Regions from separate parts of the Flavobacterium sp. AK-345 genome, predicted to be linked through region 2. Evidence: riboswitches for the same ligand, from Rfam matches in the RefSeq annotation. Region 2 holds a riboswitch; the other holds the start of a gene.

Region 1 (6,104 bases), on a different contig from region 2:
GACATGTTTAGAGGTGCAATAAAAGGAATTATTGTAGGAAACAGAAGTATGGAATTAGATCATTATGAAACAACCAAAAGTATTTTTGTGGCAAAAAGTTCAGCATCTTTAGGAATTTTAGAAGGATTAAAACATTATAAAATAATAAAATAATATGTATTCAGGTTCAGGTTTTAGCAGTTGGGAAATAGGCGATGTTGATGTTTTTATTGATGAAAACGGACTTCATCATTTGTTTCATTTGATTATTCCTAATCATGATTATATCGCACATGCCGTATCGCGTGATGGTCTTTCCTGGAAAAGAGTAAAAAATGCTTTGTGGGTTGGAGATCCCGGAGAATGGGATGACGATATGTTATGGACGATGCACGTAAGTAAAAACACAGCGGGAGAAGGTTACGAAATGTATTATACAGGATTAAAGCGCAAGGATAAAGGAATAATGCAAAAAGTAGGAAGGGCAGTTTCTCCGGATTTAATTCATTGGACGAAAGAAAACGAATATGGTCTTCCTTTAAAAAGTCAGGCACCTTATTATGAAAGTTCGGCCAATAATCCCCGCGAATGGATTAGTTTTAGAGATCCGTATAAGTATGAATTTGAGGGAGAAGATTATTTGCTAATTTGCGCCAGAAGTGCCATCGGACCAACTTACAGAAGGGGATGTATTGGTGTAGCAAAAAGAGAAGCTACTGGTTTTGTGCTTCAAAAGCCGCTGCATGTTCCGTATGTATATGATGATGTGGAATGCCCTTGCGTAGTCGAAATAAAAGGAATGCATTATTTGTTGGGTTCGATTCGCGAAGATATTAAAGTTCGTTATTGGTTCTCTCCTGATTTTAAAGGAGAATATCATGCTTTTCATAATAATGTGCTAATGCCACAAGGCAATTATGCCGCAAGAATTGTAAAGGAAGGCGATTATTTTTTGATCTACAATTTTTATTTTGTGGGAGGAAATGTCAACACACATCGCGTAATTCCGCCACCAAAACAATTAGATGTTGATACCAGCGGCAGACTTTTATTAAAAACCTATCACCATTGGGAAACGATTTATCAGAGAACAATTGCGCAAAAGAACTTACCAATTCCGGTGCCTATTTTAGGAAATCCATCTGCAAATTTTGTTTTAGAACATGAAAATAAGTGGCGTTTTGGATGCCGAAGCGGTTACGAAGTTTTTTGTTTTGAAAAACCATCCAATGATTTTGTGTGGGAAGGAACACTGGCGGTTGAAGGAATGGGAAAAACAGGTTTTGTAATTGAGTGCGACGAAGAAGGAACTGCCTATTATGTTTCAATTGATTTTGTAAATGGTTTTGTCCAGTTTCGAGCGTGGGGATTTAATGAAAAAGACGTCAAAAACAATTTTATCTTCGAAAATATTCAAACGAATCAATTTGAAATTGTCGATAAAAAAGAAATCTACTTTAAAATAATCCGTCACGGAAATTACTATGAAGTATCGATCAATGAAGTGGTTAAATTAACTTTATTGGATTTTAAATACAGCGAAGGAAAAATAGGGGTCTATGTTTGTTCTGCCATTGTATCCTTAAAAGATTCAAAGATTCACGTAATTCCAGAACCGGAAAATGAATACGCAACTTCAGATCCAAATAAAGCTTTTGATGAATATTTGAAAAAATCGCATTAAGAAGAAAGAGGATAGAGGGAAGAGAATAGAAGCAAGACAATAGAAGCAAGAGAATAGAGGCAAGAGGATAGAAGAAAGAAAGAGAGATGAATATAGCCCAAGGTTTCAACCTTGGGGGACATGCATAATAAAAATACATTATGTCCCAACGGTTGAAACCGTTGGCAATGTTTACAAGTAAAATAAATTATGGCTTTTACGAATTTGCATGAATTAATTTTAAGATCAACTATTAAAAAATTAGTGCAAATTCGTGAAATTCGTGAAATTCGTGTTTAAATGTTATTATTAAGTTGTAAAATGTTTCCAAAAGCTGCTGCAGCCTTGTGAACCTGAATAACCCAGTCATCAGCGGCATTATCATCGGCACCATCTGAAATATATTTTAGACATAAAAACGGGATATTTTCTTTCATGGCAATCATGGCAAGTGCATAAGCTTCCATATCTACCACATCATATATTTTGGTGGCGTGACCCATCTCAAAACTATCACCTGTTCCACAAATACCTATTTGCAGGTTATCCATTGCCAAACCATAGTCAAGAATTACTGGTAAATTAGAAAGCGGAGTTTCATATTGTGCAAATCCCAAACCTCTCACATCCATATCTCTTTGCACAAATTTAGTACAGCAAATAATGTCGCCTTTTTGAAAAGAATTGCTTCCTGCTGATCCAAGATTAACGATTAAAGATGGTTTTTTGTTTTGAATAACTTTGGTTAATTCATAAGCTGCATTTACTTTTCCGATTCCGGTAATGAGCGTATTTTGACCAACGAAAATATCTGCTGCTTCAGATTCTAATGCAAATGAGAATAATACATCTTTTAATGGAAAAGATAATTCGGGTGTAATTTTTATCATTAAATAAGTTTATTTTTCGATATGCAAAGATGCTCATTTCAACTAAATAATAGGTCATGGAAAGAAAGGATTTATGTCAATTTTTTATTGTTCAGATAAGAGATCAGATAGTACGTAATACTTTATTTATTGTTAAAAATTAAAAAAAACAGTTTTAAACTATATTAATTCGATAGAATTTATATATATTTGTAGAGTAGAAAATTTCTACATGACTTATCCAGAAAGACTGAGGGAATAGGCCCGATGATGTCTTAGCAACCTGTTGCCAAATAAGGTGCTAAATCCTTCCGCTACGGCGGACAGATAAGAAAGATTTCGTTTAGTAAATCTGAATAAGCTCATCATTATTAAATTTTTTTATCATTAAAATGAAAGCTGAGCTATTATTATACGCCAATTTTACAGAAACCAATCTGCTATTTCAGGAAAATAAATCTTTAGTTTTTCGAATGCACGGCAGGTAATTTTTTCTAGTCTATTTCCCTTTATTGACGTTACGTTAGGCCATTTCAAATTGGTCAGGGAACACTTATGTTCAATTTTAAATCAAATTATTATGAAAAATATCTTATTAAGCAACACTAATAATCAACTGCGATATATCGGTTACAAAACCTTAAAAAATCACTTCGAAAATTTGGATTCTTCCAAAGATTCAACGAGAAATAAAATATGTTAATTTAAAATGATAGGGAAATGAATGTTATTGAGAAGCAAGTAAAAACAAGCCAATTAGAAAAGTATTTTTCGAAATTTAGAGAAAATACAATAGGAGTAAATCACATTTTTGAATCCATTTACGGAAAACAAAATTTATTATATGCTGACTGGGTTGCCAGCGGAAGATTATATATTCCGATTGAAGATATAATGCTCAATAAAATAGGTCCGATGATTGCCAATACGCATTCATTTTCAAGTCAAACCGGAAAAGCTTCCACGTATGCTTATCAGCATGCCAGAGCAGTAATTAAAAAACACGTTAATGCTAATGAGTCTGATGTTTTGGTTACCACAGGAACCGGAATGACAGCAGCTTTATCTAAATTGCAGCGTTATCTGGGTTTGCGTACTGCCGATAATAAATTTCATTCTAAAAAAACTGAAGACGAAACAGATAAACCAGTCGTTTTTATTACTCACATGGAACATCATTCTAATCAGGTTCCGTGGTATGAAACCAATGCCGATGTGGTTATTTTGCCTGCCGACGAGAACAATTTGGTAAACCCCGAAATTCTTGCTGAGAAAATAAAAAAATACGCAGATCGAAAACTGAAAATCGGCTCTTTTACGGCTTGCTCAAATGTATCCGGAATAATTACACCTTATCATGAATTGGCCAAAATCATGCATCAAAATGGTGGTTTTTGCTTTGTTGATTTTGCAGCTTCTGCACCTTATGTAAAAATTAATATGCATCCTGAAGATCCTGAAGAACAATTAGATGCGATTTTCTTTTCTCCACATAAATTCCTGGGCGGCCCCGGAACCTGCGGGGTTTTGGTTTTTAATGAAAAGTTATACAAAAGCAACATTCCCGATAATCCGGGCGGAGGAAACGTAAAATGGACAAATCCATCCGGAGGATATCAATATAGTGACATAATAGAAGTAAAAGAAGATGGCGGAACTCCAGGATTTTTGCAGGTAATAAGAACTGCTTTGGCTCTGGAACTAAAAGACCAGATGAAAGTAGAAAACATAAAAAACAGAGAAAAAGAATTGCTTGATCTTTGTTATGCAGCGTTTAGTAAAATTCCGGGTTTATCTATTTTGGGAGATATTACAACCGAAAGAATTGGCTGCGTTTCTTTTGTAATCGAAAACATTCATTACAATTTGGTTGTTAGACTTTTAAATGACCGTTTCGGAATTCAGGTTCGTGGCGGTTGGTCCTGCGCCAGCACTTATGCACATTATTTGTTTGATATTGATGAAGAAAAATCAAAAGAAATAACCAACGAATTACTTCAGAAAAATCAAACCAATAAACCGGGATGGGTTCGTTTATCCCTGCATCCAATCATGACAAATGAAGAACTTTTGTTTATTTGTGATGCTATACAGCAAGTTGCGCAAAATTATCAGGAATGGCAAAAAGATTATAAATACAATAGTTCTTCTAATGAATTTGAGAATGTTATAATTGGAGAAGATATTGAAAAAGAGGTACAAAAATGGTTTGAGCTCGGGTAATATAAATGTGCTTTTTAATAAAATTTAAAAACTCATTTCATTACCGAAATGAGTTTTTTTTTGCTAAAACCTGTTATCAGTTTAAAATAATTCCAATTGATTATTAGGGTTTGAAGGTTTGCTTTTTGGAGGTTTGGCATCTCCAAAAATAGTTCTTCCGCCATATTTGTGCGATTCATCACGTTCTCTTTGAATCAGGGCATCAAAGTTAGAATTGGGTGTAAAACTTTCTTCGGCTTTTCTTGAAATCTCTGATAATTTTTGAATTGCCTGTATTTTGTCACTATTTCCAATTTTAGCACGATTAATTGCCCTTTGCAAAGTATCAATTGTTTCATCATAAATTTTTACAGGAACAGGAAACGGATGCCCGTCTTTTCCGCCATGAGCGAAAGAAAAACGTGCCGGATCTTCAAATCGGGTAGGAGTGCCGTAAATTATTTCACTAACCAATGCTAACGATTGTAAAGCTCTTGGTCCCATTCCTTTTAAAAGCAATAATTCTTCAAAATCTTCCGGTTTATTTTCGTGGGTTGCCCATAACATTGCGCCCAATCTTTTCATATTTACATCTTCCATTCTCACATCGTGATGTGCAGGCATAGAAAGATGCTGCATTTCTTTCATGATTCTTGTTGGAGATTCTTTAGATAATTCTAAAATACCTTCTCTGGATTTTGTGGCCGCCTCAGCCGTAAGATTTAAGATTGTGCCTTGATTTTCGCCATAAATAAAAGTATGAGGCTCATTTATAAAGGATTTTAAATCTTGCGAATGCCAATGATATCTTCTGGCAGTTTGGGAGTCAGGATTCATTCCTTGCTGAATAACAGCCCATTGTCCTTTATTGTCAACGATAAAATTATGCTGGTACAATTGAAATCCGTCCTGAATGGCCGTGTTGTCAACTTTGGCAGTTAGTCTGCTGCAATTTGCAAGATCATTTCCGTCAAGGCCTGTTTTTTCGCCAACAAATAAAAGTTCCTGAGGAGTTAGCATGGAATGTTTGCCTTTGCCTCCGCAAATATATATTCCCAATTCTTTTGAATGCGGGTTTACTGATTTTTTTAAGGCTCCAAGTACAGAAGTTGTAATGCCCGAAGAATGCCAATCCATGCCCATCACGGCACCAAAACTCTGAAACCAAAAAGGATTGCTTAGTTTGCTTATTACTTCAGAAGTAGAAAATTCCATAGCAATCGTTTCTACAATCGCAAAACCAAGTTTAGACATTCTTTCAGCAAGCCACAATGGAACATGCCCATAATGTAAAGGAAGATCTGCTGTACCGGAACGTTTCATTTGATAGAATTTGGATTACTGCAAAATTAAGCAAAATAGTTTAAAACGCTTATTTGCAAAAGAAATGA
Region 2 (6,104 bases):
TCAAGATTTACAAGAGAAACATTCTCTAATACCGAAAGTGTTTTGATTCCTTCTTTTGCAGAATCTGAAGTAATTAAAGTTCCGCGATTTTCGTGATTAAAAGTATTTAAAATACGAAGCGGAATGTTTTTTTCTAATAATGGAATAATTGTTTTTGCGTGCAAAATTGTTGCTCCAAAATTGGCTAATTCGTTTGCTTCGTTAAATGAAAGAAATTCGATTTTTTTAGCATCGGCAACCAAATCAGGATTTGCTGTGTAAATTCCGTCAACGTGTGTAAAGTTTTGTAATTCTTCGGCATTCAAATAATTAGCAATTAACGACGCAGTATAATTACTTCCGTTTCTTCCTAAAGTTGTGGTGTCGTTATTATTGTTTGAACCAATAAAACCGGTTACAATATTTACGGTTGAACCGTTATGTTCTTTAAAATAATTGACAACATTTTTCTTCGAAAGTTGTTCCAGAGGCTGTGCATCACCAAATTTAGAATCTGTTTTTAGCAATTCTCTTGCATCAACAAAATTGGCCGGAATTCCTTTTTCTTTTAAAATTGAAGTCAATAATTTAGCCGAAAGCAATTCGCCTTTAGACAAAATCTGATCTTTAATTTTATTGCTATAATCGCCAATTAAGCTTACACCTTCAAAAAGTTTTTCTAAAATGGTAAACTCTTCAGATAAATCAACTTGTGGATAATCTGAAATTTGATAGATTTTAAAGTTTTCGAATAATGGCTTATAATTTCCGTTTTTGGCAGCAATTTTTAAAATATATTCTAATTCATCTGTAGCATTTCCGCGGGCAGAAACTACAACGGCAATTTGTTCGCCCTGATTTACTTTATCTGAAATAATTGAGACAACTTTGTTAAGTCCTTCTCCGTTTGATAATGATTTACCTCCAAATTTTAATACTTTCATTTTATTTTGCTATTGTTTCTGCCTTAAAAATATCGGCAAGTAAATGATCTAATTGTTTGTACTCGATTAAAAAAGCGTCATGTCCGTGAACAGAATCTATTTCGTTATAAAAAACATTGTCTTTGAACTTTTTTAATTCCTGATAAGTTTCTCTGTTTTCTTTTGCCGTAAAAAATAAGTCAGAATTAATTCCGATAATGTGAATTGTGGCATTTGTTTTTGATATTAAGGTTTCGAAACTCTCACTATTTCGAGTAATATCTATGGTTTTAAGCAACTGGTTCATTAATTTATAAGAAGCCAATTGGTATCTTTTTTGCAATTTGTCTCCGTGATGCGCCAGCCAGCTTTCTATATTAAAAACAGAAAGATTTGGGTTTGTCGTACGTTGAAATTTTTCTTTGAATGATTCCGGAGATCTGTAACACAACATTGCATGAATTCTGGCATCTTCAATTGGTCGTGATGAATTGTTCAGGATTTGTTCCTGTAAAAAGCAATTGGCAATCATCCAGTCTGTCGATTTCCAGTCGGTTGCAATTGGAATCAGGTTTTGAGTTATGTTTGGTTTTAATGCCAGCATTTCCCAGGCAATTCCACCGCCAACAGAACCGCCAATGATTGTATGAACCTGAGTTATATTTAAGGCATCCAGTCCTTCAAGAAAAATTCTGGCAATATCTCTGGTTGTAAAATCCTGGTAATTTTCGATGATAAAAGAATCGGTTCCGTTACCTGGAACGTTGAATGCAAGGACTGAGTATTTTTCTGTATCAATTGTTTTTCCTTCGCCAATTAAGTCATTCCACCAGCCATTTTCGCCTGTAACCTGAGCATTCCCTGTCAAAGCATGATTGACCAAAACAATAGGCGCGCTATATAATGGCAAACCAAAAACGGTAAAGCTTAAAGGTAACGAACGGTAAAGTGCACCATTTTCGGTGGTGAAATTTTGTATGCTAATGGGGTTTGGTATATTTTCCAATTTCAAATCTGTTGTATTATTGATTTGTATCTGGAAATATTAGAAAGAAAAAACTAGTATGAAACTAGAAAAATTCTTGTTGTTATCTTTCCACGTTTGGCGTGGTAGAATGCAGCACCTTCTTCGCTTTACCGAAGGGTTGCTAAGGATTCATCGGGTCTAATCCCTCGTCCTTTCTTTATAACATTTCAATACGTTTTTGAACTTAAAGGTGCAAATTAACTACTAATTTCTTAAACAAACAAATTTTATCGAAACTGATTGCTCAATTTCTTAAACATAATTCAAACTAAAACTATTGTACGCAAAAATTTACCGAACAATTTGCCCAGTAAAATTAAGCAGGTTTTCCCTTATCCTATGATGCTTTTCGATTTAGATAAAAAGCGTTTCATTTTCTTTTGAGTACATCAAAAACAATAAAGAGTTTGGCTCTTTTTTCTCTTCTTTTTTATCTGTTTCAGTTATTCCGAACCTTGGATGGATCAATTCGTTCTTTGGCGGCGGCGGATTGTTTCTTTTAGTTCTGTTTTTCAATGTTGAAAATGTTTTTGCGATGTAGTTTAATGTACTCATGATATTAAGTTTTAGTTTGTTGTGTGTTATTATGTTTACTATTCGTTTATTATTGTGTTAAGAAGCCAAATGAAATAAAAAAACCCTTTTGGATCGGGATACCAAAAGGGTTTAAGTTTTTCAAACTCATATATTCTTTTAGTATCAACAGACGCGTACGCAAATAAATGCGACAGAGAACATCTTGTTCATCTGTAGGGATTTATTCATCTGTGATTTATTTATTGTTTTAAATTCTTGCATTTTCTTATAAAATTAAAAAGCCTCCAAAAAAATTATCGGGAGGCTTTTGCATATGTTTTTATTGTTTTCTTACAATTTAAGCAAAAGACTTCCCAACGGTTTTAACCGAAATGGCGCAAAACATTTTATAGACATTTAAGTTCATTGATTCAGTAGCTTTTGGGTTTAACAAATATGGCAATATTATTTTAATTACGCAAATAAAAAACAATAAATTAATACGAAAATCCGACAAAAAACTACTTTTTTTCGATATAAAACATCTTACAAAACTTTTGTTACACAAAATAGAAGTAAAAACTTACAAATAATTGATTTACACCTTAATATTTCCACAAATCAGTTTATCAAAGAACATTTTAAAGCATTTTTTAATTTGACTTTAAAGCCAAACTGCTTCCTTATTTTTAATTTTTTCGGCAACTTTTAAGATGTCAGTTATAATTCCTCTTGAAATTGCCTGTTTACAAGCCGAAGCACTCTGAATTACGATTGGAACATCGGCATATGATTGTGTGTAGATTTCAAAAATAGTATCAGAACCTTTTAATTGTCCAATTGCCGATGCTGCAGATTCTGAAACCAATTTCACTTCCAATGTATTTTTCTCTACATCAAATTCGCCAACGTATCTCAAAACATGATTATCGGCCTGAGTGATTTTTGAAATTTTAAAATATCGGTCAATCGCTTCTTTATCAAGAATTCCGTTTTTCTCTAAATGTTCTTCTTTAATAATAGAATTGATTTTAATATCCGACAGTTCAAAATCCTTTCCAATTTCTCTGGTCAGAATGAGCAGTTTTTTTGCGGTATCATTTCCGGATAAATCTTCTTTAAAAGTAGAACGCATCAATCCTAACAAACTGGCATCTTTTAAAACAGAAGAAAAAGTGGTTTCTTCATTCGAAAACCGATTAAAAACATAACTCAGATTATCAGAGAAAACACCCCGAATCCTGGTTATTTTTTCTCCCGAATAATACAAATCTCTCAAAGTCTGCAAAACCGGAAATCCGGTATCAACCGATGCTTCATACAAAAACTCTTTGTCGTACTTTTTAAGATTTTCCCGTATTTCTTTATAAAGATCAAGCGGAAGCGTATTTGCCTTTTTATTTACCGCTACAATATTAAATCCATTTTGAATCAATGTATTATAATGACTTATCAATTCATCGCTCGCCGTGGCATCAACGGCAATCAAATTTTCAAATTCGTTTTCTTTTGCAAATTCTATGATATCTTCTACTTTAAACGGAACAGCCAATTGCACAAAATTGGTTTCCCAGGCATATCCAACGCCTTCTTTCTCGAAAAAAGCAACGGTAGAATTGGTGATTATCGGAAAATGAAAATCGATGTTTTTACTTTGCAGAAAAAATTCCTGACTTTCAATTATCTGATTGATCAAAGTGCTTCCGATATTTCCAATTCCGAAAAGGATAATATTTATTTTAAGCTTTGACATAATTTTAATTTTAATTTATTAAACCATATAAGTTATATAAGTTCATATAATGTGTCAACGATTATAATTTAGACGCACTGTTGTGCGTCTCTACTTATATGGTTCAAAACTTTTATACTGAATGCTTTTCTCATAAAAAATCACCTTTAGCAAAAACTCACTCGCTAAAGGCAATTTTTCAAACAAAAAACAAAAAAACCTAATTTTTATTGATGCTGTATTGCGATTGTGTAACACTTGCAAATACAGTTTCCAAGTCTGCGATTAAATCTTCAATATCTTCGATTCCAACAGAAAGTCTGATCAAATCTTTTGAAACTCCCGTTTCAAGTTGTTCATCATCTGTAAGTTGTTGGTGCGTTGTACTTGCCGGGTGAATAATTAATGATTTTGTATCACCAATGTTTGCCAGCAATGAGAATAATTTTGTTTGATCTACTACTTTTTTGGCCGCTTCAAAACCTCCTTTTAATCCAAAAGTGATAATTCCGCTTTGTCCTTCCGGAAGATATTGTTTGGCTAAATCGTAATATTTATTGTTTTTCAGACCCGGATAATTTACCCAAACCACCTCATCTTGTTTCTCTAACCATTCGGCAAGAGCTAAAGCATTTTCGCTGTGTTTTTTAATTCGGATTGGCAATGTTTCTAATCCCTGAATAATCTGGAAAGCATTAAACGGACTCAAAGCAGATCCGAAATCACGTAATCCTTCAATTCTTGCTTTTGCAATAAAAGCAGCATTTCCTAAAGCTTCGTGATACACTAATCCATGATATCCGGCAGAAGGTTCTGTAAATTCAGGGAATTTTCCGTTAGACCAGTCAAAAGTTCCGGCATCGATAATCGCACCGCCTAATGAAGTTCCGTTTCCGGCAATATATTTAGTTAAAGAGTGAATTACTATATTCGCTCCGTGTTCAATTGGTTTTAACAAATAAGAAGTCGCGACAGTATTATCTACAATAAACGGCACTTTAAATTTTTTGGCTTCCGCCGAAATAGCTTTCAAATCCAATACATCCAATTTTGGATTTCCTAACGATTCTACGAAGAAAGCTCTTGTATTTTCTTTTGCCGCTTTGGTGAAGTTTTCTGCTTTTGCAGGATCAACAAATGTTGTTGTAATTCCTAAACGAGGCAAAGTCACTTTTAATAAATTATAAGTTCCGCCATATAAACTATTTGAAGCCACGATATGATCTCCGGCTTTTAGCAAAGTCAGGAAAGTCGTCGCAATTGCCGATGCTCCGGATGCTGTAACTACGGCTGCAATTCCGCCCTCAAGCGCTGCTAAACGTTGTTCCAGAACATCATTTGTTGGATTATTCAATCTTGTGTAAATAAATCCGGCTTCGGCAAGGCCAAATAAATTGGCAGCGTGATCAGCATTATTAAATACGTATGACGATGTTTGGTAAATTGGCACTGCTCTTGTACTTCCGTTTTTAGTTACGTCGTGTCCTGCGTGTAGTGCGTTTGTTGCAAATTTTTGTGTGCTCATGATTTCTTAGTTTTTAAATATTGTTAAATAGATTTTATATTGTAATTGAATTTTATTTTTGAAATTGATATTGAAATAGATTTAAACAAAGTCTTCCTCTTCTTCAAGATCATACATTTGAAACAGTAATGATTTTTGACTTTTCATATACTGTTCCGGATTATACTGTAAAACTTTATTGGTTTCTTCAGCATTATTGTTTTTTTGAGAATCTGTTCTTAATAAGTATTGAAATGCGATTGTATTGATATCTAGTGTGTTCATGATTTTTAATTTTAATTGTTGGAAATAAAAAAAGCCCTTTCGGATGGCTTACCAAAAGGGCTTATAGTTGAAACTATAACAAAGATTTTATCTTTCACTTTCGGCAATAGCAGGTCTGGATGCACATCAACATCTTAC

The links. Region 2 has a riboswitch for S-adenosylmethionine ahead of AC4FQ3_RS07745 (alpha/beta fold hydrolase). Riboswitches for the same ligand answer to the same signal wherever they lie in the genome.
Region 1: linked by a shared signal. The riboswitch ahead of AC4FQ3_RS03770 (aminotransferase class V-fold PLP-dependent enzyme) and the one ahead of AC4FQ3_RS07745 (alpha/beta fold hydrolase) in region 2 are both predicted to bind S-adenosylmethionine.

What each region holds. Positions count from the first base shown of each region.
Region 1 is NZ_JBZEER010000001.1:827,536-833,639, reverse strand. It holds gene AC4FQ3_RS03785 (HAD-IIB family hydrolase) at 1-153, shown strand, start outside; gene AC4FQ3_RS03780 (glycoside hydrolase family protein) at 155-1,663, shown strand; gene AC4FQ3_RS03775 (5'-methylthioadenosine/S-adenosylhomocysteine nucleosidase family protein) at 1,939-2,532, opposite strand; SAM riboswitch class I at 2,746-2,845, shown strand; gene AC4FQ3_RS03770 (aminotransferase class V-fold PLP-dependent enzyme) at 3,232-4,734, shown strand; gene AC4FQ3_RS03765 (DUF763 domain-containing protein) at 4,816-6,036, opposite strand.
Region 2 is NZ_JBZEER010000003.1:189,112-195,215, forward strand. It holds gene thrA (bifunctional aspartate kinase/homoserine dehydrogenase I) at 1-923, opposite strand, end outside; gene AC4FQ3_RS07745 (alpha/beta fold hydrolase) at 925-1,908, opposite strand; SAM riboswitch class I at 1,988-2,095, opposite strand; gene AC4FQ3_RS07750 (hypothetical protein) at 2,284-2,484, opposite strand; gene AC4FQ3_RS07755 (homoserine dehydrogenase family protein) at 3,110-4,198, opposite strand; gene AC4FQ3_RS07760 (O-acetylhomoserine aminocarboxypropyltransferase/cysteine synthase family protein) at 4,398-5,702, opposite strand; gene AC4FQ3_RS07765 (hypothetical protein) at 5,784-5,966, opposite strand.